One region of the Micromonospora ureilytica genome, then DNA from elsewhere that is predicted to be linked to it. Evidence: riboswitches for the same ligand, from Rfam matches in the RefSeq annotation. Region 1 holds a riboswitch; each other region holds the start of a gene.
The links. A riboswitch is a leader RNA that binds a small molecule or an ion and turns the genes downstream of it on or off. The one in region 1 is predicted to bind cobalamin.
Positions count from the first base shown of each region.

Region 2: another riboswitch for cobalamin. It lies ahead of metE (5-methyltetrahydropteroyltriglutamate--homocysteine S-methyltransferase); the one in region 1 lies ahead of cobN (cobaltochelatase subunit CobN).
Region 3: another riboswitch for cobalamin. It lies ahead of IW248_RS06215 (acyl-CoA thioesterase); the one in region 1 lies ahead of cobN (cobaltochelatase subunit CobN).

Region 1 is NZ_JADOTX010000001.1:2,036,607-2,046,225, reverse strand. It holds gene IW248_RS08960 (cobyrinic acid a,c-diamide synthase CobB) at 1-892, opposite strand, end outside; gene cobO (cob(I)yrinic acid a,c-diamide adenosyltransferase) at 886-1,497, opposite strand; gene IW248_RS08950 (magnesium chelatase subunit D family protein) at 1,570-3,825, opposite strand; gene cobN (cobaltochelatase subunit CobN) at 3,822-7,490, opposite strand; cobalamin riboswitch at 7,750-7,926, opposite strand; gene IW248_RS08940 (hypothetical protein) at 8,232-8,567, opposite strand; gene IW248_RS08935 (RNA polymerase sigma factor) at 8,696-9,277, shown strand; gene IW248_RS08930 (hypothetical protein) at 9,270-9,619, shown strand, end outside.
Region 2 is NZ_JADOTX010000001.1:1,481,595-1,491,213, forward strand. It holds gene IW248_RS06475 (AraC-like ligand-binding domain-containing protein) at 1-204, shown strand, start outside; gene IW248_RS06480 (DUF6355 family natural product biosynthesis protein) at 475-801, shown strand; gene IW248_RS06490 (pentapeptide repeat-containing protein) at 1,223-1,570, opposite strand; gene IW248_RS06495 (GNAT family N-acetyltransferase) at 1,875-2,834, shown strand; gene IW248_RS06500 (ABC transporter substrate-binding protein) at 2,926-3,825, shown strand; gene metE (5-methyltetrahydropteroyltriglutamate--homocysteine S-methyltransferase) at 3,915-6,179, opposite strand; cobalamin riboswitch at 6,294-6,510, opposite strand; gene IW248_RS06510 (superoxide dismutase) at 6,625-7,239, shown strand; gene IW248_RS06515 (superoxide dismutase) at 7,246-7,506, shown strand; gene IW248_RS06520 (ABC transporter ATP-binding protein) at 7,563-8,249, opposite strand; gene IW248_RS06525 (ABC transporter ATP-binding protein) at 8,246-9,250, opposite strand; gene IW248_RS06530 (ABC transporter permease) at 9,247-9,619, opposite strand, start outside.
Region 3 is NZ_JADOTX010000001.1:1,417,107-1,426,725, forward strand. It holds gene IW248_RS06190 (bifunctional copper resistance protein CopD/cytochrome c oxidase assembly protein) at 1-1,110, opposite strand, end outside; gene IW248_RS06195 (copper resistance CopC family protein) at 1,168-1,734, opposite strand; gene IW248_RS06200 (Dyp-type peroxidase) at 1,757-2,902, opposite strand; gene IW248_RS06205 (copper chaperone PCu(A)C) at 2,995-3,597, opposite strand; gene IW248_RS06210 (copper resistance CopC family protein) at 3,663-5,744, opposite strand; cobalamin riboswitch at 5,875-6,089, shown strand; gene IW248_RS06215 (acyl-CoA thioesterase) at 6,287-6,733, shown strand; gene IW248_RS06220 (zinc-dependent alcohol dehydrogenase family protein) at 6,842-7,834, shown strand; gene IW248_RS06225 (TetR/AcrR family transcriptional regulator) at 8,112-8,711, opposite strand; gene IW248_RS06230 (alpha/beta hydrolase) at 8,777-9,475, shown strand; gene IW248_RS06235 (nuclear transport factor 2 family protein) at 9,472-9,619, shown strand, end outside.

The DNA.
Region 1 (9,619 bases):
GGTCGCGCAGCGGGTCGACGGTGACGACCTCCGCGCCGGCCGCGGCGAGCAGTTCGGCGGTCTCCGCGTACGAGAAGGTGAAGGCCGGACCACCGGCGAGGGCGACCCGTGGTCGCTCGACGCCGGCCGGCCCGCCGACGGCGGCGACCGGGTCCCACGCCGGGGTGGTCAGTGGCGGGGCGGTCCGGGCCAGGTCGAGCACGGCGTCGAGGTCCACTGTGGCCTCGACCAGTTCGGCGAGCGCGGTGACGATCGCGACGGATTCGGGTGCCCGCTCGGCGACCGGCACCAACCCGAGGTGCCGGGCCGGCGCGGCCACCTCGGCGGCGCGGGTGACCGCCCCGAGCACCGGTACGCCCACCTCGGCGAGGGCGTCGCGCAGCAGCATCTCGTGCCGGGGTGAGCCGACCCGGTTGAGGATCACCCCGCCGATCCGCACCGCCGGATCGAACGCGGCCATGCCGAGGGTGAGCGCGGCGGCCGACCGGCCCTGCGCGGTGGTGTCCAGCACCAGCAGCACGGGTGCCTCGATCAGCCGGGCGACGTGCGCGGTGGACGCGTAGTCGCGGCGGCCCACCGCCCCGTCGTGCAGGCCCATGACGCCCTCGACCACTGCGATGTCGGCGGGCGTGGGGACGCTCGCGCCGTGGCGCAGCAGCGGAGCGATCCGGTCGGCCCCGACCAGGAACGGGTCGAGGTTGCGCCCTGCTCGCCCGGCGGCGAGGGCGTGGTAGCCAGGGTCGATGTAGTCGGGGCCGACCTTGTGCGGGCTGACCGTCAGACCCCGACGGCGCAGCGCGGCGAGCAGCCCGGTGGCCACAGTGGTCTTGCCGTGGCCGCTGGCCGGGGCGGCGACCACCACCCGGGGCAGCGCCCAGTGCGCGCTCACCACTCGATGCCCTTCTGGCCCTTCTGGCCGGCGTCCATCGGGTGCTTGACCTTGGTCAGCTCGGCGACCAGGTCGGCGGCGGCGACCAGGCGCGGGTCGGCGTCCCGACCGGTGATCACGACGTGTTGGAAGCCGGGCCGGTCGGCCAGGGTGGCGACCACCTCGTCGACGTCCACCCAGCCCCACTTCATCGGATAGGTGAACTCGTCCAGCACGTACAGCCCGTAGCGCTCGGCGGCCAGGTCACGCTGAATCTGCCGCCAGCCCTCCAGGGCGTCGGCGGCGTGGTCGGCGTCGCCGCCGCGCTGGATCCAGGACCAGCCCTCGCCCATCTTGTGCCAGGCCACCGGGGCGCCCTGGCCGGTGCGCTCGTGCACCTCGCCGAGCGCCCGGAAGGCGTTCTCCTCCCCCACCCGCCACTTGGCGCTCTTGACGAACTGGAACACCCCGACCGGCAGGCCGGCCGTCCAGGCCCGCAACGCCAGCCCGAAGGCGGCCGTGGACTTCCCCTTCATCTGTCCGGTGTGGACGATCAGCAACTGTCGGTGCCGCCGCTGCCGGGTGGTCAACCCGTCAGCAGGCACGTGACTCGGTTGTCCCTGCGGCATCAGCACGTCCCCCGTCCCGCGGACACTCCCGCGATCTTGCGGTTTCTGTTGGTCATATGCGCACTTCGCCCTCTATGCCGCGACAGGAAGTGCAAGATCGCGGGGGTGAGGGTGGGTGAGGGCTTCCAGGGCGGTTCGGGGGGCGTTCAGCTGGGTGGCCAGGCGGGAGGCCAGGTTGAGGCGGACGGGGCCGGACTCGCAGTCGACGACCACGCAGGGGGCACCGGTTGACGCCAGGACCGCTGCCGCCGCTGCCGCCCGGTCGAGGGGACGAGTGCCCGCAGTGGCTCGCCCGTCGGTGACGACGAGGACCAACGGGCGGCGCTTCGGGTCGCGCAGGCGCTCCACCCGCAACAGGTCCGCGGCGGCGAGCAACCCCTCGGCCAACGGCGTACGCCCGCCGGTGGGCAACTCGGCCAGCCGGGTCGAGGCGGCCAGCACCGACGAGGTCGCCGGCAGCAGGGTCCGGGCGTCGGCGCCCCGGAACGCGATCACCGCGACCTTGTCCCGCCGCTGGTACGCGTCGGTGAGCAGGGCGAGCACCGCGTCCTTCACCGTGGTCATCCGCTGCCTGGCGCCCATCGAGCCGCTCGCGTCCACCACGAAGAGCACCAGGTTGCCCTCGCGCCCCTCACGAACCGCCTCGCGCAGGTCGTCCCGGCGCAGTCGCAGCGGACCGGTCAGCCGGCCCCGGGCGGCCTGGTGCGGCGCGGCGGCGCGGATCGTGGCCGGCAGGTGCAACGCCCCGACCCGGCCCGCCGGCACCCGCGCGCCGGTGGTGCGGCCCCGCCCGGTGCGGGCCCGCGAACGCCGGCCGGGCACCCCGTCACCCACGCCGGGCGCGGTGAGCACCCGCGCCTTCAACCCACCCCGAGGTACGGCCACCGGTTGGGACTCCCCGCCGCCGGTCGGCTCGTCGTCACCTGTCGCCGACTGCCGGCCGCCGCGCGGGCGCGCGTTCTGGCCGTCGCCGCCTCGGTCGCCCTGCTGGTGCTGCGGCCAGCCGTCGTCGTCGCCACGGTCGCCCGGCTGGTGCTGCGGCCAGCCGCCGGTGCCGTCCGGGCCGTCGGTGCGCCCCTCGGGGCCGGCGCCGTTCCGCGCCGTCGAGTGCTCCGTCGACCCGGGGTCACAGTCGTCGACGCCGTTGCCGCCCTGCGGTCCGCCGCCACTCGGGCCGCCCCCGTTCGGGCCGCCCCCGTTCGGGCCTCCGTCACCGGCCGGCCCACCGCCCTGCGGGCCGCCGCCATCCGGGCCACTGTCGTCGGGACCGGAGTCGTCCGGGTCGTCGGGGTGGGCGTCCTGGGCGCGCTGCAACGCCTCGTCGAGGCGCTTCTCGTCCAGCCCCGGGGTGTCGAACGGGTCGCGGCGGCGGCGGTGCGGCAGGGCCAGCCGGGCGGCCACCCGGACGTCGTCGATGGTGACCCGGTCCCGGCCGTGCCAGGCGGCGTGGGCGAGGGCGGTACGGGCGGTGACGATGTCGGCCCGCATCCCGTCCACGTCGAACGCCGCACACACCTCGGCGATCTGCCGCAAAGCGGCGTCCGGCAGGCGTACCCCGGGAAGTCGGCGGCGGGCGGCGACCACCTGGCCGGCGATCTCCGCGTCGGCGTCGGCCCAGCGGGCGGCGAAACCGACCGGGTCCGCGTCGGCGGCCAGCCGGCGGCGGACCACCTCGACCCGGATCTCCGGGTCCCGACTGGCACCCACCTCCACGGTGAGCCCGAACCGGTCGAGCAGCTGCGGGCGCAGCTCCCCCTCCTCCGGGTTCATCGTGCCGACCAGCAGGAACCGGGCCGCGTGACTGACCGAGACGCCCTCCCGCTCGACGTGGCTGCGGCCCATCGCCGCCGCGTCCAGCAGCAGGTCGACGAGGTGGTCGTGCAGCAGGTTGACCTCGTCGACGTAGAGCACCCCCCGGTGCGCGGCGGCGAGCAGGCCCGGCTCGAAGGCGCGTACCCCCTCGCCGATCGCCTTCTCCAGATCCAGCGCGCCAACCACCCGGTCCTCGGCGGCGCCCACCGGCAGCTCGACGAGGCGGGCCGGGCGGGTCTCGGCGGCGGCGTCGGCCGGGTGCGGGCCGTCCGGGCAGGCCGGGTCGGGCTCGGCCGGGTCACAGCCGAAACGGCAGCCGGCCACCCGGCGCACCGGCGGCAGCAGCGCGGCGAGCGCCCGCACGGCTGTGGACTTGGCGGTTCCCTTCTCACCACGGACCAGCACCCCGCCGATCGCCGGGGACACCGCGTTGAGCAGCAACGCCAGCCGCATGTCGGCCATGCCGAGCACCGCACTGAACGGGTAGGTCGTGGTGGTGGTGACGGTCTCGGTCATGCCCGGTCCTCCAGGTCGCCCTCGCTGGCCAGGTACGTGTCGCGCAGCCGGTCGAGGGTGGCCGGTTCCGGCTTGGCCCACAGCCCCCGGTCGGCGGCCTCCAACAGCCGTTCGGTGATGCCTCGCAGCGCCCACGGGTTGGACTTCTCCAGGAACTCCCGGGTCGTGTCGTCGAAGAGGTACGCGGCGGCCAGGTGCTCGTACATCCAGTCGTCGACCACCCCGGCGGTGGCGTCGTAGCCGAACAGGTAGTCCACCGTGGCCGCCAGCTCGAACGCGCCCTTGTAGCCGTGCCGGCGCATCGCGGCGATCCACTTCGGGTTGACCACCCGGGCCCGGAACACCCGTCGGGTCTCCTCGCCCAGGGTGCGGGTGCGCACGTCGTGCGGCATCGCCGAGTCACCCACGTACGCCTGCGGTGACGTGCCGGTGAGGTGGCGGACCATCGCCACCATCCCGCCGTGGTACTGGAAGTAGTCGTCGGAGTCGACGATGTCGTGCTCGCGGGTGTCCTGGTTCTTCACCGCCACCGCGATCCGGGCGAACGAGCGCTCCATGTCGGCGCGCGCCTCCCGCCCGTCCAGGCCCCGGCCGTACGCGTAACCGCCCCACACCGCGTACACCTCGGCCAGGTCGGCGTCGCTGCGCCAGGTCCGGGCGTCGATCAGGGGCAGCAGCCCCGCGCCGTACGCGCCGGGCTTGGAGCCGAAGATCCGGGCGGTGGCCCGCCGCTCGTCGCCGTGCTCGGCGACGTCGGCGGTGACGTGTGCCCGCAGGTAGTTCTCCTCGTCCGGCTCGTCCAGGGCGGCGACCCGCCGGACGGCGTCGTCGAGCAACGCCACGACGTGCGGGAACGCGTCGCGGAAGAAGCCGGAGATGCGCACTGTGACGTCGACGCGGGGCCGGCCCAGCTCGGCGGTCGACACCACCTCGACACCGGTGACCCGCCGGGACCTGTCGTCCCAGACCGGCCGGCAGCCCAGCAGCGCGAGCACCTCGGCGATGTCGTCGCCCTGGGTCCGCATGGCGCTGGTGCCCCACACGGTCAACCCCACCGAGCGGGGGTACGCGCCGGTGTCGGCGAGGTGCCGGGCCAGCAGCGAGTCGGCGAGGGCCACCCCGACGTCCCAGGCGTTGCGGCTGGGGATGGCCTTCGGGTCGACCGAGTAGAAGTTGCGGCCGGTGGGCAGCACGTTGACCAGGCCGCGGGTGGGTGAGCCGGACGGGCCGGGCGGCACGAACCTGCCGTCCAGCGCCCCGAGGGTGTTGGTGAGCTCGTCGGTGGTCCGGTCCAGTCGGGGCACCAGCTCGGTGGCGGCGAAGTGCAGCACCGCGGCGACGTCCGGGATCGACCGACCGGTCACCTCCGCCACCACGGCGTCGACGGTGTCCACGGCCCAGCCCAGGGTTTCCATGCCGACGACCAGCCGCCGCGCGAGGGCCTCGATGAGGTCGATCGCGTCGGCGGCGGTGCCGGCCGGTCCGTCCACCACGTCGGTCAGCGCCGGGGGAAGCGCCAGGCGCTGTCCCGGCGTCGCGAGCAGCTCCTGCTCGTCGAGGGAGTACGCGACGGCGAGGGCCTGCCGCAGGCCGGGCAGGGCGCGGGCACCGCCCCAGATCTGTGGGGCGCGCAGCACCGCGAGGACCAGGTTGACCCGTGGCTCGCCGGTGGGCGCGTCGGCGAGGATGTGCAGCCCGTCGCGGATCTGCACGTCCTTGACCTCGCAGAGGTACCCGTCGAGGTGCAGCACGAAGTCGTCGAAGTCGTCCGCGTCGGGCATGGCCTCGGCGTGCAGGTCGTGGTGCAGCTCGGCGGCGCGCACCAGGTCCCAGATCTGGGCCCGCACGGTGGGCACCTTGGCCGGGTCGAGGGCCTGCACTGTCGCGTACTCGTCGAGCAGTTGCTCCAGTTTGGCCAGGTCGCCGTAGGTCTCGGCGCGGGCCATCGGCGGGACCAGGTGGTCGACGACCACGGCGTGCGCCCGCCGCTTGGCCTGGGTGCCCTCGCCGGGGTCGTTGACGATGAACGGGTACACCAGCGGCAGGTCGCCGAGGACCGCGTCGGGCGCGCAGTCGGCGGCGAGGCCGAGGCCCTTGCCGGGCAACCACTCCAGGGTGCCGTGCTTGCCCAGGTGCACCACGGCGTCCGCGCCGAAGCCGCCGTCCGCGACGGGCGCTGTCAACCAGCGGTACGCGGCCAGGTAGTGGTGGCTGGGCGGCAGGTCCGGGTCGTGGTAGATGGCGATCGGGTTCTCCCCGAAGCCGCGGGGCGGCTGGATCAGCAGCACCACGTTGCCGAAGCGCAGCCCGGCGAGCACGATGTCGCCGCCCTCGGTGTACAGCTCGCCCGGTGGCTCACCCCAGTGCTCCCGCATCCGCTCGCGCAGCTCGGCCGGGACCTGGTCGAACCAGCGCCGGTACGTCGGCCCCGGTATCCGGGCCTCGGCGGCGGCCAACTGCTCCGGGGTGAGCCACTCCACGTCGTGACCACCGGCGGCGATCAGCGCGTGGATCAGCGCGTCGCCGTCGTCGGGCGGCGGCGCGTCACCCAGGTCGTAGCCGGCCTCGGCCAGCGCGGCGAACAGCCGGACCGCCGAGGCCGGGGTGTCCAGCCCGACGGCGTTACCGACCCGGGCGTGCTTGGTGGGGTACGAGCTGAGCACCACGGCGACCCGCTTGTCGGCGTGCGGCACGTACCGCAGCCGGGCGTGACGCACCGCGATCCCGGCGACCCGGGCGGCCCGCTCGGGGTCGGCGGCGTAGACCGAGAGCCCGTCGGCGTCGATCTGCTTGAACGAGAACGGCACTGTGACGATCCGGCCGTCGAACTCGGGGATGGCCACCTGCATGGCGGCGTCCAACGGGGACAGGCCGGCGTCGCTGTCGGCCCACTGCGCGTGCGTGCTGGTGAGGCAGAGCGCCTGGATGACCGGAACGTCCAGGGCGGCCAGGGCGCCCACGTCCCAGGCGTCCTCGTCGCCGCCACCGGAGGCGTCCGCGGCGACCGCGCCGCCGGCCGCGAGCACCGTGACCAGCAGGGTGTCACAGCGGGCGAACAGCCCGAGTGGGCCGGCGCCGGCGGTCAGCCCGCGCAGTGAGCCGCAGAAGATCGGCAGCGGGTTGCCGCCGGCCTTGTGGACGGCGTCCGCGAGCACGTCGACGAAGTCGGTGTTGCCGGCGAGGGCGTGCGCCCGGTAGAAGACGATTCCCACTGTGGGCCGGCCCGGATCGGTGGGGTGGTCGCCGTGCACGCCGTACGACGGGGTGGGTGTGGGCGGGGCGAACCCCTCACCGGTGAGCAGCACCGTGTCGGACAGGAACCGGGCCAGCTGCCCCAGGTTTTCCGGCCCGCCCTCGACCAGGTAGGCCAGCGCCTGGGTGACGACTCCGGACGGCACCGTGGAGATGGCCATCAGCTCCGCGTCGGGGAGCGCCTCGCCGCCGAGCACGACCGTCGGCACGCCGGTGGCGAGCACCGCGGCGAGGCCGTCCGGCCACGCCTGCCGACCGCCGAGAAGGCGTACGACGACGAGGGCGACGCCGTCGAGCAGGGCGGGCACCTCCTCGACGGTGACCCGCGCGGGGTTGGCCAACCGGTAGTCGGCGCCGCTGGCACGGGCGGCCAGCAGGTCGGTGTCGGCGGTGGACAGCAGCAGGATGCGCACGGCAGGCTCCGGAAAGTGACGTCCTGGGCCGCCACGAGGGCGACCGGGGACGATGCGGGTGGGTACGGCGTCAGCCGGTACGACGGCCCGGGCGAACGGCGCACCGACGCGGGCGTCGGGGCCGGACAGCGTCGGGCGATCAGCTCAACGGTGCCGGTGGCCGGTGTCCTTGGAACGCACTGCCTGGAGCGCAATACGACGATGATCGTCGATGAATGAGACGCCGTGCGTCATCGGGTCCTCCTCGGGTGTCCACGCCCTGGGGTACGTCCCGACGGCCGAAGTATCCTGGCTTCCGGATCGACGCTCTCCCCCGGCCTTCCAACCGCAGACACACGGCCGTGACTCACGAGGGGGGATCGCTCCCCGGTGACAGTGGCGGGACCGCGTCGGAATTGCACCGACTTCCTTCACTGCCGTCAGGCCGCGAATGCTGCCACACCGCCGCGCCGCCGGTCAACGCGGACCCCGGCGTCGCCCGGCCACGCCCACCACATTGACCTGCGGAAATATCGGTGCGCGGGGGTCGAGTGTTGCCGTGGCAGGGGTGGGGTGGGGTGGTGCGGTAGCAGGGGGCGAGTGTCCACGCGGGCCCTTTGGAGCTGATGTCGTAAACGATTCAGCCGCCTTGACTCCCGGCTGGGACGTACGGCGATGTCACCAACGATTCAGCTCCAAAGGAGCCGAACGACACACGCCCGGAGCGAAGCGACGCCCGCCCAGGGCCGAGCGACGCCAGGGTCAGCGGGCGTGGCGTTCCGGGTGGGCCCGGCTCCAGGTCCGCATCCGCTCCGGGTAGCCGGTGCGCGCTGCCTCGTACAGCGGCACCGCGTGCTTGCGGGCGATAGTGCCGGCCGCACGCGGCGTTCCGGTACGGCGGCGGATCCACTCGCCGTCGTGGGCGATCGCCACCACCGTGGTGTCCGTCGCGGTCGTCTCCGGCTCCAGGTAGAACTCCACCCCGCGCCGGGTGGCGACGAACGCCTCCAGCGCCGCGAGGTCGTCGCGGGTCGCCTCCCGGTCCAGCTTCGTCGGGGTTGCCTCGGCACCCCGCGACCGGCGGTTGAACCAGCTCATGCCCCGCCCCTCTCCTCGACGCCCCTCCAGTGCAGCACCCATTCCTGGCAATACGCTGCACGCCGGATGGGAGACAGCTGACCTGCGTCGGGAAGGCCGGGTGGAACCCGCGGCGGGTGGGCGGTGTCATGAGTGTGATCCGAACGGAGGCTCCCCTGGACGACGAGGCGCTCGTCACCCGCGCTCGGGCAGGTGACCTGGAGGCGTACAACCTCCTGGTCGCCCGGCACACCGCGTCCGCGTACCGGACGGCGGTGCTGCTCGGCGCCGGCTCGGACTCCGAGGACGTCATCCAGGAGGCGTTTGTGAAGGCGTACCGGAAGTTGTCCCGTTTTCGCGGCGACTCGTCGTTCCGGTCGTGGCTACTCACGATCGTCGCCAACGAGACCCGCAACCTGCACCGCTCCCGTGGCCGGCGCGACGGGCTCGTCCTGCGAGCGGCGGCAGCGGACCCGGCCTCCGAGGTCGTCGAGGACGACGCGGTCGGCGCGGTCCTCGCCGGGGAGCGCCGGGCGTCGCTGGTGCAGGCCCTGCGACAACTGCCGGTACGCGACCGTGAGGTGATCGTCTGCCGATTCTTCCTCGATCTCACCGAGGAGGAGACGGTGGCGGCTCTGGGCTGGCCCCGGGGCACTGTGAAGTCGCGCACGTCCCGGGCGCTGGCGAAGCTTCGCGGCCTGCTCGACAGTGCGGAGGTCCGGCATGGGTGACCTCGAACGGGAACTGCGTGACCTTTCCGCCTGGCTGGAAACGCCCGAGCCGCCCGACGTGCGCGCCCAAGTCCGCGCACGGCTCGACAGGCCCGCGCGTCGGTGGCGTGCGCTCGTCGCGGCGGCGCTCGTCGCCCTGATCGTGGCGGTGGTGTTGCCGCCGACGCGGGTGGCCATCGCCGACGCCGTCGCGGGGCTGCTGCGCTTCGCCGGTGTCAGCATCGCCACCGCGCCCGCCCCGACGCCGCCCGGCGGCACCGCGTCGCCGTTGCCCGGGCAGCGGGCCGTCGCCCTGGACGAGGCGCAACGGGCAGTACGGTTCCCGATCCGCCTGCCGGCGAG
Region 2 (9,619 bases), 560 kb from region 1:
GTCGCCGGCTGGGTCCGCGAGCGTCGCCTGGAGCAGTGCCGACGCGACCTCGCCAACCCCCAACTAGGCGCGCGCCCGATCCACACGATCGCCGCCCAGTGGGGGTTCACCAGCCCGGCGCATTTCAGCCAGGCGTTCCGCAGCGCCTACGGCCTTTCGCCACGCCAGTTCCGCGAGCAGTGCGCGAGAGTACGCGCAGACTAAAGACTTGTGCGCTTACCAGTAACGACAGACCCGGCTGTGGCGTGCACTCTTATCTTAGGAAGTCCGCTCAGTCAGGGTTGAATCTGATTCCGCCTTACGGAAGAAGGTTCACTTGAGCGTGTTACATCGGTCCGTGTTTTCGCGATGGAAGGAGCGCGAGGAAGTACATCGATCACTTCATGCAGCCAGCAGCATCATCTAGGCCGCAGCGGCGGCTGACAGGAGACCATTGTGAAAATGTGGTACAGAACGGCGTTTCGGATCTCGGCAGTGACCGCGATCCTCGGCGCACTCACCCTGTCCGGGACCGTGGCACAGGCAAGTCCGGGCGCCGGCTCCCGCCTGTCCCAACCCGAAACCACCGCGGTTTCGGAGCAGGCCAAGCCCGGCAGCGAGGACGTCGCCGCGCAGGTTTGCGGCTACTACGAAGACGCGGTGACGGCCTGGTACAACCACTGCGGGAACACCCATGTGCTCATCTACGTCGACGCGACGTGGCCCCGCGACGACTGGACCTGGTGCATCGGCCCGGGAACGTGGGACATCGGCGGCGCCAACGCCGTATCCAACGCCTGGTACTCGGGTCAAACTTGTTGAACCGCCAGCCAAGCGCTGCGCGATTCTCCACCTGCGTTCGGTGGTTGCGGATCAGGTCAGCGAGGCAAATGAGGGTGCGGTCGGACAGGGGAATCGCGGCAGGGTAGGACAACAGCGAGGCTTCCGGTTGGGGCATCGGATCTTGGTCGACTGCTGCCTTGCCGGGAGCCTCGCCCTACGTGAAGCTGTCGGCCGATGATCTCGAAGAGATCGAGGCTGCCGTGCCGAAGGGTGCCGTGCGCGGTGACCGTTACCCGGCGGCGTTCATGGCGAGCCTCGGCGTCGGTAACTAGTGCCTCGTCATGCAGCCTTGAACGGGTAGTCCAGCACCTGCATGGCGCTCTGGGGTGGACGTCGAGGTCGGTGAGCAGCCGCGCTGGCGTCCTCGACGAGGGCCAGAGTGGCACCGGGTGCCGACACGTCAACCGGACGTAACCCCGGAGTCTGAGAGACCGCGCGGCCACCCAATGACGCGCTCGACGGTGACGCCTCGAAGGTTGGCGCCGTTCCACCGGGCCCCGGTAACATCCGTTCGTCCGTACTCCGGATCGTGCGTCACGACATAGCTGAACCGCGCGTAGGACAGATCCGTGTCACGCAGGTCGGCATCCCGCAGATCGCAGCCAGAGAAGCTGGCACCGCGGAGGGAGGCGCCCCGGAGGTCGACGCCACGGAAATCACACAACTTGAATGAGTGCTTATCAAGTGTGCGATGCCGAAGATCGCGACCCGCGAACGATTTCTTCGTCGCGCCGGGCAGGATGCTCATCCGCGAACCGTAGCGTGGTCGTCCGTTTCTGAACCACCGGCTTTCTACTCACTGACCCGCGAGGCATTCGGCAGGGTAGGACAGCCGTCCGAGACTTCACACCGAGGAGGTCACTGGTTCGGTACCGGCATCGCCCACTCTCAGTTCGTGCAGGTCAGAAGCCCGTTAGCGGATCAACCGGTAATGGGCTTCTCCGCGTGTACGTCTTAACATCGAGAGCAGCGGTCCGTAGCGCGGGTGCGACGGTCGTCGCGATGACCGGGCGTGCAGTCCTCCGAAGAACTGGCACGGAGAGGGCGGGACAGTGGCGGTAGAGCAGTTCGGTTCACTGGTGGAGGCTGGCGTCACGATGCGGCTCTATGCGGGTGCCAGTGACATTGCCGGCGTCCAGGCCGTCCGTGCCGAGGTGCACCGGGCCGACGGCGATTTCTGGTTGCCCGGTCCCGATACCAGCGTGGACCCCAACGGCGTACACCCGTTCTGTCTGATCGCCCAAGCCGACTCGGGGCGAATTATCGGCTTCACCTGGATGGACTGGTGGTCCGAAGCGGCCGATACCCGGGTCTACCTGCTGAGCGGATGTGTGGAACCAGCGTGGCGCCGACGGGGCATCGGCAGCGCCATGCTGCGCTGGCAGGAGGCACGTGCCATCGAGTTCGACGGCAGCAGGCCGGTCGGCGGCCGGAGCGTCTTCGGCGCGAACGTGGGCGAGCACCAACCGGGCAATCTGGCACTGCTGACAGCTCGCGGCTACCGGGTCGCGTTCACGGCCGTTGACATGGCCCACGACCTGAACGGTCTACCGGACGGCGACATTCGGCTGCCCGAAGGGCTCACCCAACGTCCGGTCGAGGATGCCCACCACCCCCAGATCCACCAGGTGATCGAGGAGTGCTTCGCGGGAGCACGCGACGGCTACCGGCCCAGGACCTACGAGGAGTACCTCCGCGACGTCCAGGACATCGACATCTGGTGCGTCGTGTGGGCGGGGGACGACATCGCGGCGGTCGTGGTGAACGAGTTGCAGGCCGACGGCACCGCCCGGACGCCGTGGGTTGCCGTCGGCACCGCGTGGCGCCGGCGGGGCGTCGGTCTTGCGGTGATGAGGCGCACGCTCCGCATCTTGGCGGAAGCGGGAGTCTCGACGGCCCGACTCAGCACGGTCGCGGAAAATCCGAACAACAGCGTTCGGTTGTACGAGAAGGCGGGATACCGCGTGACCGCTTGGCAACCCCGTTACCGCAAACCAGTCGAGGCGTGCTGAGCTGAGACGGTCGTTGACCACACTGATGGCCGCCGTGGTCTCGCTGTCGGGGAGTGGACGTGGATCGGTCGCGCCTGGTAGGCAGGCGGTTGTGCGGATCATTTCCCTGTTGCCGGCGGCCACGGACATCGTGGCCATGCTTGGCCTGACCGGGCACCTGGTCGGGCGTACCCACGAGTGTGACTGGCCGCCGGGGGCTCTGGCCGACATTCCGACGGTGACCGCGACGTCCCTGCCGGAGACTTTGACGAGCCGGGAGATCTCGGCGGCGATCGCCGGTGACGCGCACCGAGGATCGTCGTTGTACCAGCTCGACGTCGCCCTGCTGGAGGGGTTGAAGCCGGATCTGATTCTGACCCAGGATCTGTGCGACGTGTGTGCGGTCTCCTACCAGCGGGTCAACGACGCGGTTGGTCTGATCGATCTCGACACCACTGTGATGTCCCTGGAGGCGAGGACCATCGACGGGATCCTGGACACGGTCGATGCCGTGGCCGCGCTGACCGGTACCGAAGGCAGGGCGGCGGAGATCCGAGCCGACGCCGAGCGTCGCCTCGCCGCGTTGCCGGGGCCGGTGCCCGGAGCGCCGACTGTGCTGTTCGTCGAGTGGCTCGACCCGTTGATGCCTGGCGGGCACTGGGTTCCGGAGCAGATCACCCATGCGGGCGGGCGGTCGCTGCTGCTCGGGCCGGGCGCGCACAGCACCCCGCACCTGTGGTCGGTGGTCGCGGACCTGGCTCCCGAGGTGGTGGTGTTCGGGCCGTGCGGGTTCACGCCCGAGCGAACCGTCGACGAGCTGTCCGTGGCGACCGCGCAACCCGGTTGGGCGGACCTGCCCGCGGTCCGTCGGGGGCAGGTGTGGGTGGTCGACGGGCCTGCCTACTTCAACCGCCCCGGCCCGAGGGTCGTCGACGGCGCGGAGATCCTCGCCGGCATCCTCGGCGGCCGCCCAGACTCCCGCGCTCGGCGGGTGCCCCTCGACGTCGGCTGACGCTGCCGCGCCGGACCGGCCGGGACGGACATCGGTGGCGCCGCGAAGCCAGGGGCCACGGTGGGGCGGCGCGCCGCCCCACCGTGCGCTCAGGTGAGCGTGCTGCGGACTTCGGCGGCGGCCGCGACGAGGCGGGTCAGGGCCTGTTCGATCTCTGCGTACCCGCGGGTCTTCAGGCCGCAGTCGGGGTTGACCCAGAGCCGGTCGGCGGGCACTGCGGCGACGGCGCGACGCAGGGCGTCGGTGACCTCCGCCTGTTCCGGTACGCGGGGGGAGTGGATGTCGTACACACCGGGCCCGACACCGCGTTGGTAGCCGGTGGTGCGCAGGTCGTCGAGGATCTCCATCTTCGACCGGGACGCCTCGATGCTTGTGACGTCGGCGTCGAGGGCGTCGATCGCGGGCAGGACCTCACCGAACTCGGAGTAGCACAGGTGCGTGTGGATCTGGGTGGCGTCGGCGACTCCGCTGGTGGCCAGGCGGAACGCCCCCACGGCCCAGTCCAGGTACGTGCGTTGATCCGCCCGGCGCAGCGGCAGCGTCTCCCGTAGGGCGGGTTCGTCGACCTGGATGACGCGGATGCCGGCGCCCTCCAGGTCGCGGGCCTCGTCGCGCAGGGCCAGGGCGACCTGGTTGGCGGTGTCGACGAGGGGCTGGTCGATGCGGACGAACGACCACGCCAGGATCGTCACCGGGCCGGTGAGCATGCCCTTGACCGGCCGGTTCGTCAGCGACTGCGCGTAGGTGGACCAGGCGACGGTCATCGGGCCGGTCCGGGTGACGTCGCCGTAGATGATGGGTGGGCGGACGCAGCGGGAGCCGTACGACTGCACCCAGCCGTTGACAGTGGCGGCGAACCCGGCCAACTGTTCCCCGAAGTACTGCACCATGTCGTTGCGTTCCGGCTCGCCGTGCACCAGCACGTCCAACCCGAGTCGTTCCTGCACTGCGATGACGTGCGCGACCTCGGCGCGCATCCGCTCGGCGTAACCGGCGTCGTCGAGGCGGCCGGCCCGGTGCGCCGCCCGGGCCTGGCGCAGTTCCTGCGTCTGGGGGAACGACCCGATGGTGGTGGTGGGCAGCGGCGGAAGGCCCAGTCGGGCCTGCTGCTTGGCGGCTCGCTCCGCGTAGGGCCCCCGTCGTACGTGCTCGGGCCGCAGCGCGTCGAGGCGGGCGCGGACCGCGTCGTTGCGCCAGGCTGCCGGTGCGGCGGGTGGGGGAGGGGGTAGGACGCCGACGCCGTCGCGTAGGGCGCGTCCGAGCGCCACGACCTCGTCGACCTTCTGCCGGGCGAACGCCAGCCGGGCACGCAGGTCGTCATCGAGGTCGGGTTCGGCGGCCAGGTCCACCGGCACGTGCAGCAACGAGCACGACGTCGACACCGCGACGTGGTCGGCCAGCCCGGTCAGCACCGCCCCGGTCGCGGTGGCGGCGCGCAGGTCCGTACGCCAGATGTTGCGCCCGTCGACCAGCCCCGCGACGATCGTCTTGCTCCGCAGCGGCCCGGCGGAGGCGAGCCTCTTCAGGTTCGCCGGCCCGGCGACGAGGTCGATGCCCACCGCCTCGACCGGAGTGCCCAGCAGCGCCGGCAGCGCGTCGCCGAGGTCACCGAAGTACGACGCGACGAACAACCGGGGCCGGTGTTCCACGCTGCCGAGCCGACGGTACGCGGCACGCAGCGCGGCGATCTCGTCCGAGGTGCGGTCGGCGGTATACGCGGGCTCGTCGAGCTGGACCCATGCGACCCCAGCGTCGGCCAGCGTGCCGAGGATGTCGGCGTAGACCGCGACGAGGTCATCGAGTCGGTCGAACGGCCGGAACCCTTCCGGAGTGTCTCCGGTGGCCTTGGACAGCAGGAGGTAGGTCGCCGGCCCGACCAGCACCGGCCGCGTGGCGACGCCGAGGGCCTTGGCTTCGGCGTACTCCCGCACCGCCTTGTCGGGGCGGGCGGTGAACACCGTGTCCGGGCCGACCTCCGGCACCAGGTAGTGGTAGTTGGTGTCGAACCACTTGGTCAGTTCCAGAGCCGGTTCCCGTGCCGTGCCGCGAGCCATGGCGAAGTAGGTGTCCAGGTCGCTGAGGCCGAGGTGGCGGAAACGGTCCGGTACCGCGTCGATCAGGACCGTGGTGTCGAGCACCTGGTCGTAGAACGAGAACGTGTTCGACGGCACGGCGTCGAGACCGGCGTCGCGCAGCGAGCGCCACACCTCGGCGCGCAGGCCGGCCGCGGTCTCCTGTAGAGCGTCGGCGTCGATCCGGCCGGCCCAGTAGGACTCGACGGCGTGCTTGAGCTCTCGGTGCGGGCCGATGCGGGGGTAGCCGAGCACGGTGCTCAGCCCAAACGGTGTGGTCACGGGTGTCCTTCCCTCGAGGTCTACCCCCGACCACACGGGAAGGAAACGGCAGGGCACCGGCCGATGACCGGGCCTCGCTCAGGCCCTCCCGAGAGGCCGGTGGCGGCGTACGCGGACGCGTACGCGGTGCGGGCAGGTCTTCGGACTCGCGGGCACGATCGGCGTGCACCGATCTCCTACTGGCCGTCGCTTCCCAGACGCTCACGTGTCCAGTGCGTATGACGGCGGTCGTTCCCGCTCACCGCTGCGGGGCAGTCCCGGTCTTGCACCGGGTTCCCTCTTACGACGCCCCACCACGACGGTGGGGCGAACCAGCACTGCCGCCCATCGTACGGCGTCCGGTCCGACCTTTCGACTATCGATCGCGCCCCCTCCCGACATGCGGGCCCTTGTTGCAAGATAATGGCAACAGCCAAACTATGGCAGCAGTGAGAGGACGTACCTGATGGCCGTGTACAACCTGCCCGACCTGCCCTACGACTACGGGGCACTCGAGCCCGCCATGTCCGGGGAGATCTTGGAGCTGCACCACGACAAGCACCACGCCGCGTACGTCAAGGGCGCCAACGATGGGCTCGACCGGCTTGCCGAGGTTCGGGACAAGGGCGACTACGCGACGCTTGTCGGGTTGGAGAAGACGTTCGCGTTCAACCTGTCCGGGCATGTGCTGCACTCGATCTTCTGGAACAACCTGTCCCCGGACGGCGGTGACCGTCCCGACGGTGAGCTGGCGGCGGCGATCGACGAGCACTTCGGCTCCTTCGACGGCTTCGCCGGCCAGCTGTCCGCCGCGACGAAGGGCGTGCAGGGCTCCGGGTGGGGCGTGCTTGCCTGGGAGCCGCTGAGCCAACGGTTGATCGTGGAGCAGGTCTACGACCACCACGGCAACGTCGGGCAGGGCTCCACCCCGGTCCTGGTCTTCGACGCCTGGGAGCACGCCTACTACCTGCAGTACCGCAACGTGCGCCCGGACTACGTGGACCGGCTGTGGCACCTGGTCAACTGGACCGACGTCACCGCCCGTTTCGACGCCGCCCGCGCCGCGACCCCGAAGATCTGACCCGGCGTGAGCGGGTACACCCCCGAGGCCGCCGAGATCGTGCAACGCGCCGCCGGGGTCATCGCGGCCAAACACCGCGGTGACCTCGCTGGCGCCGAGGCGCTGATGTCGGCGTTCAGCTCTGAGCAGGCCCGTACCCTCGGCTTCTATCTCCTGGCCGACCTCGCGCTCGGCCTGGTCAAGGCGCAGAGCGGGCAGACGATGGACGACCTGGTCCGGGAGCTGTCCCTGCTCCTGGCCGACACCGCCCAGTCACCGCCCGCCTGACGGTCCGCTGGGTCCCACACATGGTGGGACCCAGCGGACGCCGCAGCGTCCACCGCTCATTTCGAGGAGACCGTCTCGTACGCCGGACGATCGAGGTCGACGATCCGGTCGCTCCAGCGGTCCAGCAGGGTCTGGTCGTGGGTGATGACCAGGACACCGGCGCGCTGCGTACGCTGGTAATCGCGAATGACGGCGGCGACGTGCGCCTGGGTCGAGGCGTCGAGCATCGCGGTGGCCTCGTCGCAGAGCAGGTAGTCGGGGCGGTGTACGAGGGCACGGGCGAGGCAGGCGCGTTGCAGCTGCCCGTCGGACACCGCGTGGGGACGCCGGCCGCGCAGATCCGCGGTGAGGCCGACGAGGTCGGCGAGTTCGGCCACCCGTTCCCGGACCACCGACTCGGGCGTCCGGGTGGCGCGCAGCGGTTCGGCGATCAGGTCGGTGAGGCTCAGTCGAGGGTCGGCGGCCGCGCGCGGGCTCTGGAACAGGGCGGCGACGCGGGTCCGTAGGGCGACCGGCACGGCGTACCGGACGGCGTCGACAGCGGTGCCGTCGATGCTGACCCGGCCCTGATCGGGTTGGTGCAGCAGGGCCAGGACCCGGGCCAGTGTCGACTTTCCACAGCCGGACGGCCCGCGCAGTCCGACAGTCTCTCCCCGGTCGATCCGCACTGTGACGTCGTCGAGGACGACCTGGCGGCCGTACCCGACTGTCACCCGGTCGGCGAGGAGGTGCGTGCTGCTCACGTGACGGCTCCGAAAACGATCGGGTGGTGGCAGGCCACCGTGCCGCTACCGGTGACCGGCGTCGGCTGTGGTCGGTCCGCGCAGGTGTCGGTGCGGCGTGGACAGCGGGGCGCGAACGCGCACCCGGGGGGCAGCGCGGTGAGCATCGGCGGGTCGCCCGGCACCGGCCGGAAGGCCCGGTCCGGCAGGGCGTCGAGCAGCGCCGAGGCGTACGGGTGGGTCGGCGCTGTGAAGAGTTCGTCGGTGTCCCGGTGTTCCACGATGCGGCTGGCGTACATCACGGCGACGGTGTCGGCGACCCGGCGTGCGGCGGCCAGGTCGTGCGTGATGAGCACGACGGAGGCGCCGTTGTCGCAGCGACGGCGCAGCAGGTCGAGGGTGTGGTCGACCAGCGGCCGGTCCAGCCCGGTGGTGGGCTCGTCGGCGATGAGCAGCGACGGGTCGGGTGCCAGCGCGAGCGCGGTGACCAGGCGCTGCGCCATGCCGCCGGACAGCTCGTGGGGGTAGCGGTCCAGGTCCGCCGGGTCGAGCCCGACGTCGACAGCGAGGTGGTCGGCGTCGGCGCGGTCACGGCCGTGCGCCCGCAGCGTCTCGGCGAGCAGTCGCCGTCCGGTGCGGACCGGGTTCAGGGCGGTGGCCGGGCTCTGCGGGACCAGCCCGACCCGACGCCCGCGTACCCGCCGGGCCAGGTGGCGCTGGCCGCAGGTGACCAGGTCGACCGGGTCGGCGCCGGGGTGGTGCAGCACGGCGTGGCCGGTGGTCGTGGCGTTGCCGGGCAGGAGGCCGAGCAGGGCGTGGGCCAGGACGGACTTGCCGCAGCCGGACTCGCCCACGATGGCCAACAGTTCGCCGGCCCGGACGGTGAGGCTGAGATCGCTGACCGCGCGCACGCGTGCGTCCCGGAGCCGGAACTCGACGCCGAGGCCGTCGACGGCGAGCAGCGGCCGGGTCATCACGGCGCGGGAAGGCGCCGAAGCGGGAACGGATTCGGTGGTGGTCACAGGTGCAGCTCCGCTCGGACCCGGGGATCGAGGCGGTCGCGCCAACGGGCGGCGAGGACCGCGATGGCGAGGGTGACCACGACGATGACCGCGCCCGGTGCCAGGCTGGCCCACCAGGCGCCGGTGAGCAGCGACCCCTGACCGTCATTGATCATGTTGCCCAGCGACGCGAGGTGCGGCGGCAGGCCGAGGCCGAGGAACGACAGGGCGGTCTCGTGCCACACCGCGTGCGGGATCATCAGGGTGGTGGCCAACGCCAGCCGGGGCAGGACGTGCGGCAGCAGGTGCCGGGTGAGGACCCGGAGCCGGCCGGCCCCGCCGCTGATGGCGGCGTCGATGAACGGTCGGGTCCGAAGGCTCAACAACTCG
Region 3 (9,619 bases), 620 kb from region 1:
GATCGGGTCGGCGTCGACGCCGGATTCGGCGACGGGGGTGGGGCTGCGCGAGAGCGCCACCGCCAACCCCACGGTGGCCGCGAAGACGATCAGTTCACCGGCGGCCAGTCGGCCGAACGCCCACCGCCTTCCGGCGCGCAACGCCGGCAGGGTGCGGGAGCGGTGTGCCGCGCCGAGCACGCCGAGGATCAGCAGGGCAGCGAGCTTGCCGAGGACCAACCAGCCGTAGCGGGACTGCCAGAGCTGGTCGACAGCACCGAGGCGGACGGCGGCGTTGGCCAGCCCGCTGACCGCCACCGCGACGAAGCAGCCCAGCGCGAGGCGACTGTACCGAGCGGCGGCGTCGGGCAGTAGCCGACTGCGCCGTACCAGCAGCAGGGCGACGAGAGCACCGACCCACACCGCCGCGGCCAGGATGTGCAGGGCCAGGCTGGTGACGGCGATCTGGTGGTTACCGGCACCGGCGGAGTGCCCGGTGAAGGCCGGAGGCAGCACCGCCACCAGGGCCAGGACCGCGACGGTCGCGGCGAGCCCCCGGGACACTCCGAATCGGGCCAGCAGTGCCACGGTCAGGGCCAGTCCGGCCTGCAGGGTGACCGACTGACCCTGCGAGATGGTGGTGGCGAAACTGAGGACCGTCGCGGGTTCGAGCGTCTCCAGCGGTTGGCCGAGCAGGTCCGAAACCGTCAACACCATCAGCGCCAGTGCCGTGACTGCCCACGCCAGCGCCGTGAGGCTCGCTCGCCGCAGGAGCAGGTAGCCGTGCGGCGAGACGCTGCGTCCATCACCGGGCAGCAGGAAGGCGGCGGTCACCAGCATGCCGACGGTGACGGTGGCGAGACCGTCGGACAGCAGCCGGAACACGGGTAGTGCCCGGGCCGTGATCGGGCCCGCGTCGGGGAGACCCGGGATCGCGGCCGTGAGCGCACCCCCGACCCGGAGGCCGAGCACCAACAGGGTGATCCCCGCAGCGACGACGGCGACCGTGACCACCCAGCCGGATCCGTCAGGCCCCTTCGGTCGGACGGCGGACGGGGCTGGGCCGGTCAGGGCTGGATCGGCCGGGGTTTCCGAGGCGGTGGCGAACTGCAGTGGTTCTGTGTGGGACACGTGTTGACCTTGACTGGTGAGGTGATGGTGCGACCCGACCGCACGGGACGGGTCGGATCAGCGTCGGGCCGCCCGCCGCCACAGGAGCCCCGCCGTGGCCAGGACGAGGAGCACCAGCGCGGCACCCGCGACGAGTACACCGGCGTTCGGACCCCCGTCGGGCTCCACTGCGGCGGCGGCGGACGGGGTGGACGCTGACGCGCTGACGTTGGCGACCGGCGCGGCGCTGGACGTGGGATCGGCCACCGTGAACGGGTACGACCCCTGAACCGGGTGACCGTCGGCGGAGACGACCCGGTAGGCGACCGTGTATGTCCCGTTGGGCAGTGTGTCGGTCACCTGGACCGTGCTCTTCGCTCCGGTGACCACCGGTTCGCCGGTGGGCAGCTTCCGCTTGGCGGCGTCGCTGAGCACGATCGTGGTGAACGTGGGGTCGAGCCGCTGCATGAATTCGAGCGTGACCTCGGTCGGTGCGCTCGGCACTGTCGCGTCCCGAGCGGGCGTGGCCGTCTTGAGCGAGTTGTGCGCCCAGGCCGGGCTGGCCGGGATGAGCAGCGCCACGAGGACGGCGAGCGCCGCCGCGCCGAGCCGGACGGCGATAGGGCGGGACGGCGGTACGGTCATGACGAAGCTCCGGTTGGTGTGGTCATCCGAGCACCTGCTCGCCGACCCATCCTCCCGGTTGGCAACCGGGCGGGATGGCGAAGACGGCGGACCCGATCGGGGTGGTCCATTCGTTGAGCAGGTCCCGGTCGGCCAGCCGGCGTTGGATGGGCAGGTACTGCCGGGCGATGTCGGCCTGGTACGAGGTGAAGATCAGACCGCTGTCGGCGTGACCCTCGGCCGTCGGCACACCGTCGTAGTTGTAGGGCCGGCGCAGGATCTTCAACCGGTCGTCGGTGACGTGGGCGCGGGTCATGTGCGAGAAGTCGGGGATGACGGTGAGGCCGTCCGGGCCGGTGGCGGCGAAGTCGGGTTCGTCGTGTTCGGCGCTGCCGGTGAGCGGGGCGCCCGTGTCGAGGCGTCGGCCGACGGCTAGTTCGCGGTCGGTTCGGCCGAGCAGGTCCCAGGTTTCCATGTTCATGCTGATCCGCCGGAGCACCAGTGTGGTGCTGTCACGCAGCCACGCCGGGCCGTCCGGCACCCAGAGGGCGGTGTCCATGGGCGTGCCCGGTCGGGGGTTGGCGGTGCCGTCGAGCTGACCGAACAGGTTGCGTTGGGTGTGGCCGCCCGGTTCGACGCCGGGGCTGCGCCGGAAGCCCTGTTGGACCCACCGCACGGTGGCGAACGGTCGGCTGTCCTTGACCAGGACTCGTTGGGTGTGGGCGACGGTGATCGCGTCGTCCGCGCAGATCTGGAGCAGCAGGTCACCGCCGGACCAGGCCGGCTGGAGCCGGTCGATGCGGAACGCGGGTAGGTCGGTCACCGACGCCGGCTGCCGATCGTCGACGCCGGCCGCCCGGTACAGGCCGGGCCCGAAGCCGAAGGTGACTGTCAGCCGTGCCGGCAGCAGCCCGAGTTCGGCCTCGGTGTCGGCCAGAGCGGGTCGGCCCTGGGTGAGCCGGGAGGCGTCGTCGGTGAGCAACCGCAACATCCGACCCAGCGCGGTCCGGTCGGTGCCGGGCCGCAGGGTGAGCGCCACGAACGACGCGTGCGCCTGCGGTTCGGCGGCCACCCCGGCCTGCCGGGCGCCGTGGAACGGCTCGACCAGGCCGCCGACGCTCGCCACCGGCGTCACGTCGGTGCCGACCGCGTCGGGTCGCCCGGACCCGTCGGCACGCGTCGTGGCGATCGCGGCACCGCCGGCCACGGCACCGCCGACGGCGAGAGCCCCGCCGGTGAGCAGACCGCGCCTGCTCACCGGCCGGGCAGTTGGCGTGTCGGTCACGACTTCGGGCTCATGCTCATCTCCGGCGTGGCGCTCATGCCGGTCATCGGCTCGCCGTGCCCGGGGGCGTAGCTCTCCTGCGCGCCGGTGAACGGCTTGGCCACGGCGCGGAACTGCTGGGTCTTGCCGTCGGCGAAGGTCAGGGTGAAGGTCACCTCGTCGCCGGCCTGAACGGGCTTGGTGAGGTTCATCAGCATGAGGTGGTCGCCGCCGGGCTCCAACGCGTGCGAGCTCTTGGCCTTGATCACGATGCCGCCCTGCTTCGCCCGCATGACCATCTTGCCGTCCTTCATGGCCATCTCGTGCAGCTCCATCGGCGACAGGGAGGTCGTGGCGCTTGTCACCGTGACATCGGCGTCGCCGTCGTTGACCAGGGTCCCGAAGGCGGCCGTCATGCCCTTGTCGGCCGCCTTCACCCACGGGTCACGAATGCCGAGCACACCAGCGTCCGGGTTGGCCGAGGTCGACGCGGACGGGCCCGCCTGCGCTTTCGACGGAGAGTCGGACGAGCCGCAACCGGCGGCGCCCACCGTCAGAATGGCGGCGGCGAGGACGGCGGCCGAACGGCGGCCGGGAGCGAATGGGCTGGTGGTGCGCATGTGTTCTTCCTCCGATGGTTGCTGCTGGGAGGTTGGTCGGTCGCAGCAGGGAGAAAGTTCCGGACTCAGGGCACGTTGATCGTGAACTCGGCGGTGTGCACCTTGCCGGCGATCTGGAAGTCGAAGAAGGCCCGGTACCGGCCCGAACTCGGTGTGGTCAGCCAGAACTTGACAGTCCCGTCGACCAGCTCCTGCTCGGGGTGGACGTGCACGTAGCCGAGGTCGCCCTCACGAACGACGACCAGGTGCCCGTACGCGCCCAGGTACCGCTCCAACTGCGCCGGTACGGTCGGGTCGGCGCTGACCTGGAAGTGGATCGGCGCCGTCACCCCCACCGTCGGGGTGCCGGTCATCGACACCGCGTACGGACCAGCCGTGGCCTGTGCCGCCGCTGGCGGCAGCGCGGTCGGGTTGTGCGCGCCGGGCACTGTGTGGTCGACGCCCAACACGAGGGGGATCTGCGTGCCGTTGGCCGCGGTGACGGAGAAGTCGGCGTAGACGCGGTAGCCGCCGGGGCGGGCCAGCGTCAGGGGGACGCTCCAAGTGCCGTCGGGCGCCATCGTCGGGTGCAGGTGCTGGTAGCCGGACAGGTCGCGGCCGACCACGATCATGTGCAACGGCTTGTCGTGGACGACAGCGAAGGTCGTTGCCGGCTGCCGGTCGGTCCCGACGATGCGGAACCGGTAGTCGGCGCGTACACCAGGGGGTTGGGACCGCTCCAGCGGTTGCAGGGTGTACCCACCGGCGCTGACCGTCGTCCCGGTCGCCAGCGTCGCGCCCGTCGCGTCGTCACCCCGATGCGTGTGCGGCCCCGTACCGGCCGGGTGTTGGTGCCCGTCGGTCGCAGAGCCCACCTGGTCCGAGGCGGGCGGTCCACCGGCTGCCGGTCGCGCGTTGCCGGTCGCCGGACTCTCGTCGGCGGTGCCGATGCGGGCCAACCCGAACCCGGCCAACAGAGCGATCACCAGGCCACCGACGAACAGCGCCAGGTGGGTGTTGCTCAACCGGGACCCAGGCGTCGCGGCGGCGAGGTCCGTGTCGGGCTGCGGTCCGGGGTCGACCGTCGGCTCGCCGTCCGTGCTGGCGAGGGCCTCGGTCACCTGATCGGTAGGCGTCGGATCGACAGCAACGCCCGTACGGGCCGTGACGACCGTGTTGCCCTTGCGCGCCGCCGGCACGGTGGCGGGCCGCCGCCTGTCGCTCGCGGTACGCGCGACGACGCCGACCTTGCCCCCGACGGTCTTGCCAGCGCCGGCCTTGCCGCCGACGGCCTTGTCCCGGGCAGCCTTGTCCCCGGCAGCCTTGCCGCCGACGGTCTTGCCAGTGCCGGTCCTGTTCGTGGCACGGGCGCCGCCGCCGCGTCGGCCGGAGGCCGCCGCCGAGGTACGGCCCCGACCGGTGGGTGTGCCGGCGGATCGGCGACGCCAGACGACGAACCCGGCCACCGCCCCGGCCACCGCGACAGCCGCCGCCCAGCCGGCCCAGGCCAGTGCCCCTGGACCGCTCTTCTCGGTCGACCCGGTCGACGGGGCCGCTGCGGCCGGCGGGCTCGACGGATCGTCCGCTGTGGTCGGCACCGCCGAGGCCTGCCCGGACGTGTTGTGCTGCTCGCTGGCGGCCACCAGCGCCGGGTCCGGTTGGGTCGACGGCGGGCTCCACCCCTTCGGCGCTGCCGTCACCCGCCCGTCGTAGCGGAAGGTCAGGGTGCCCCGCACGGTGTCGCCGTCCGAGGCGACCGACAGGTAGCTCACCGAGTACTGGCCCTTGGCGGGCAGGTGGGCGACCGACACCACCGCGGGGAACCCCGTCGTGTACTCCCGTGGCTCGAACTGCCCGTTGACCAGGAAGTACTCCCGTACCGGCTTCTCCAGCGGCTTCGGCTCCCCCTGCGACCAGCCGTTGTCGACACGGGTGCCGCCCGGGGCGGTGATCGTGAAGAACGCGTTGGCGGCGGCCTTCTCGGTGAAGAACAGCTGCACCGACGTCAACGGCTCGCGCACGGTGGCGCCGCTCGCCGGTGTGGACATGGCGAGCGTCCCGTGAGCTGCGGCGGGTTGGGCGGACGCGAGGAGGGCGACCGCCGAGGCGAGGAGGAACGCGAGGAGGCCCGAGACCACCCGCCCGCAAGTCTGGGGGAGACGACGCATCTGGATATCCTCACCCTCGCGAGACTTTTTTCAATAGGTGAGGATCTTCTTCCTCAGATGACAAAAGTTGACGATCAGGCCATCCGTCGCCGCGGCAGGACGCCCCGGATGGACAGATCCCCTGGCCAGCTATGCTGCCGACGGCGCTGGTTCGCCCCGTCGTGACCGGCGGGGCGTCGTAAGAGGGAACCCGGTGGAAATCCGGGGCTGCCCCGCAGCGGTGAGTGGGAACGACCGCCGTCATCAGCACTGGGCCATGTGGCCTGGGAAGCGACGGCCAGTAGGGGACCGGCACCACCGGTCAGGCCCGCGAGTCCGAAGACCTGCCGGCGCCGCGTACACAACCGTGTGCGCTGCCGTCGGCCTCGCGGGTGGGCTGAGCGGGTGACGGGCCGTGCGTGTGGTGCGCGGCCAGGTCCTCGTCAGCGTGTGTCCGCGACCCGGCGGTGTGGTTTCCCGAGGGACGGACTACCGCTGTGCACGACACCACCACGATCGCCGGCCGAGCGCCGTCGGCGTCGCACCTGACCCTTTCGCAGATCATGGACCAGCACCACACCAACCTGATGGGTACGGTGCACGGCGGCCGGATCCTCAACCTCATCGACTCCGTCGCCGGTGTGGTCGCCGCAAGGCACTCCGACGGGCCGGCGGTGACCGCCGCCATCGACGAGACGGCGTTTCTCCGCGCGGTGCGGGTCGGCGACGTCGTGCACGTCGACGCCCGGATCACCTGGGCCGGCCGCAGCTCGATGGAGGTCGCGGTCAAGGTGACCGCCGACCGGTGGGACCGGGCGGTGCCGCCCACCGACGTGGCCACCGCCCACCTGGTCATGGTCGCCATCGACGACGACGGCCAGCCTCGTACCGTGCCGCCGCTGCTACCGGAGACCGACGGGGACCGGCGACGCTACCGGGAGGCGGAGATCCGCCGGGAGCACCGGCTGGCGCTGCGGCGCGCGCTGCTCGACGGCGCCGACGACGGCTGACCCGTGCGCGGTCCGCCCGTTGCGGCGCTGGCGCGGTCCGAGGAACCCGCCCCGCCGCCTATCCGGTCGGATAGCGTCCACGTGAAACCTCGATCACGGAGAGTGTGGATGGCTATGCGCGCTGCGGTGCTGCGGGAGTTCGACGCTCCGCTGACGGTCGAGGAGATCGATCAACCCACTCCCAAGCGCGGGCAGGTGCTGGTGCGGATCGTCGCCAGCGGTGTCAACCCGCTCGACACGAAGATCCAGGCAGGAAAGGCCGCGCACGCGCGTGTCGAGCTGCCTGCGGTGCTCGGCCTGGACCTTGCCGGCGTCGTCGCGGCGATCGGCACGGAGGTGACCAGCTTCGCGCCGGGAGACGAGGTGTACGGGCTCTGCGGGGGCGTCGGCGACCTCCAGGGTTCACTGGCCGAGTACGCCGCCGTGGACGCTCGACTGCTGGCCCGCAAGCCGAAGGCACTCTCGATGCGGGAGGCCGCCGCGTTGCCCCTGGCGGCGGTCACCTCCTGGGAGGGGCTGGTCGACCGGGCCGGAGTCCACGCCGGGCAGAAGGTGCTGGTGCACGGCGGTGCCGGCGGGGTTGGCTACGTGGGCGTGCAGCTTGCCCAGGCGCGCGGCGCCGATGCGTACGCCACGGGCGGGCCGGCGAGCATGCGGGTGATCGAGAGCCTGGGCGCCGTGCCGATCGACTACACCACGAGCAAGGTCGAAGAGTACGTCGACAGGCACACCGGCGGCGAGGGGTTCGACATCGTCGTGGACACCGTCGGTGGCGCGACGCTCGACGCGTCGTTCGCGGCGGTACGCACCTATCACGGGCACGTCGTCAGCGCACTGGGTTGGGGGTCGCACTCGCTCGCCCCGCTGTCGTTCCGAGGCGCGACCTACTCCGGGGTGTTCACCCTGTTGCCGATGCTCACCGGGCGCGGCCGCGAACACCACGGCGACATCCTGCGCGAGATCGCGGCGCTGGCCGATGCCGGTGCCCTGCGCCCGCGACTGGATCCGCGCGAGTTCACGCTCGACACGGTCATGGACGCCCACCGGCTGGTCGCGGACGGCACCGCCGAGGGCAAGGTCATCGTGGACGTCGCCGGTTGAGCAGAGCCGTTCGTGAAGGCGAAGTGGTCAGGTGGCGTTGTTCCCAGGGTGGCTGATGCCGGCTGGCGTCTCGGGTTGCCTCACGCTGCGCCTGCACGTGCCGTAGATCGATGTGGAGCGTTGCGGGTGAGCTTGCTGGAGTCCGCCGTAGTTCCGTCATCTGAGACACCGATCCCACTCGCGGCGCCATGAGCAGCGCATCCTCTGTGGTGACCTCTTCGGTGGACCCGAAGGCGTCAGCGCTGGCACCCCGCGGAGGCGGTAGGGCGGAGTCGGCTCATGTCGAAGAGAGTGCGTCTGCGTATCGACGTTGAGGCGCGGTTAACCGATGTCCCAGGACGAGCGCGTCCAGGAAATCGTCGAAGGCGCGATCGGCTCGTGGCGTGTCGCCGGTGGCCTCGACGTCCATGATGAGGCCGCGGATGACGGCCAGCACCAGGGTGGCGAGTTCGGGGCGGCCGACGGTACGCATGCCGTCCTCGAGAGGCTGCAGCCAGTCGGTGGTGGCCTCGCGCCGGAAATTCGGCCACAACTGCTGTTCAGCGTCCTGGCGGAGCTTGCCGAACATGCTGAGGTAGGGGCGGCCCTCGGGGCCGGTGATGGCCTGCCACGCGCGCCGCAGCGTGCTCAGGTAAGGCTCGCCCGGCTTGGGGGACAACAGGTCGCCGTAGAACTCGCGTTGAAGCTGCCGCGCCCGGCGCAGGGTCTCGCGCAGCAGCGCGTCGCGCGTCCCGAAGTGGTAGATCAGCATGCGGGTCGAGCAGCCCGTCGCCTTCACCAACGGTTCGAGACGGTCGGGCAGGCCGTGGGCGAGCGCGTGATCGACGCAGGCGTCGAGGATGCGGTCGCGGATCTCGGGTTGTTTGTGACGTCCCACCGCCACACTTTTTCACGTAACTGGCGGTACGTCTAACGTTGATCCCAGCGGAGAAGGAGTCAGAGATGCGAGTGGTATTCGTGCACGGTGCGTGTGTCCGGGACGGCGTCTGGTGGTGGCACCCGACCGCCGAAGCACTGCGCGAGCGGGGCATCAGCAGCGTCGCGCCGGCGTTGCCGAGCTGCGGTGAGGGCGACCGGCCCGCCGGTTCGAACGGTCCCGGCCTGCCGGAGGACGTCGCGGCGGTGCGGGCGGTGCTGGCCGCGGGCGATGAGCCGACGGTGGTCGTGGGACACAGCTATGGCGGGATCGTCGCGGCCGAGGCCGCAGTGGGCGTCGCATCGGTGCGGCACATGGTCTTTGTGTCGAGCTATCTGCCCGAGCCGGGCGAGTCGCTGTCGACCTTTGGCGCTCCGGAACCGCCGCCGTTTCTCGACTTCGACCCTGAGGGCGGCACGTTCGGCGCGGTACCGCAGTTGTTCGCCGAGACCCTCATGCAGGACTGCCCGCCGGACATCGTCCGCGAGGGTGCGGCTCGCCTGATCCGGCAGACGATTGCCGTCACCCAGCAGCCGGTGCGGCAGGTGGCGTGGCGCGACCTGCCGACAACGTATGTGGTGTGCGCCGACGATCGCGGCACCCCAGCATCGGCGCAGCGTGAGTTCTCCCGCCGCGCCGGCAAGGTCGTCGAACTGCCGACGGGCCACCATCCGTTCCTGTCCGACCCGCAGGCCGTCGCCGACATCCTGACCGGGCTCTCATGACCAGGCCGCCGGAGCTGGTGCGGCGCATGTACGCCGCCTACAACCGCCGGGACGCCGACGGCCTGCTCGCCCTGCTGACCAACGACGTCGACTGGCCGGACGGCGATGTCAGGCTGCACGGCAAGGATGCGCTCCGCCGCTACT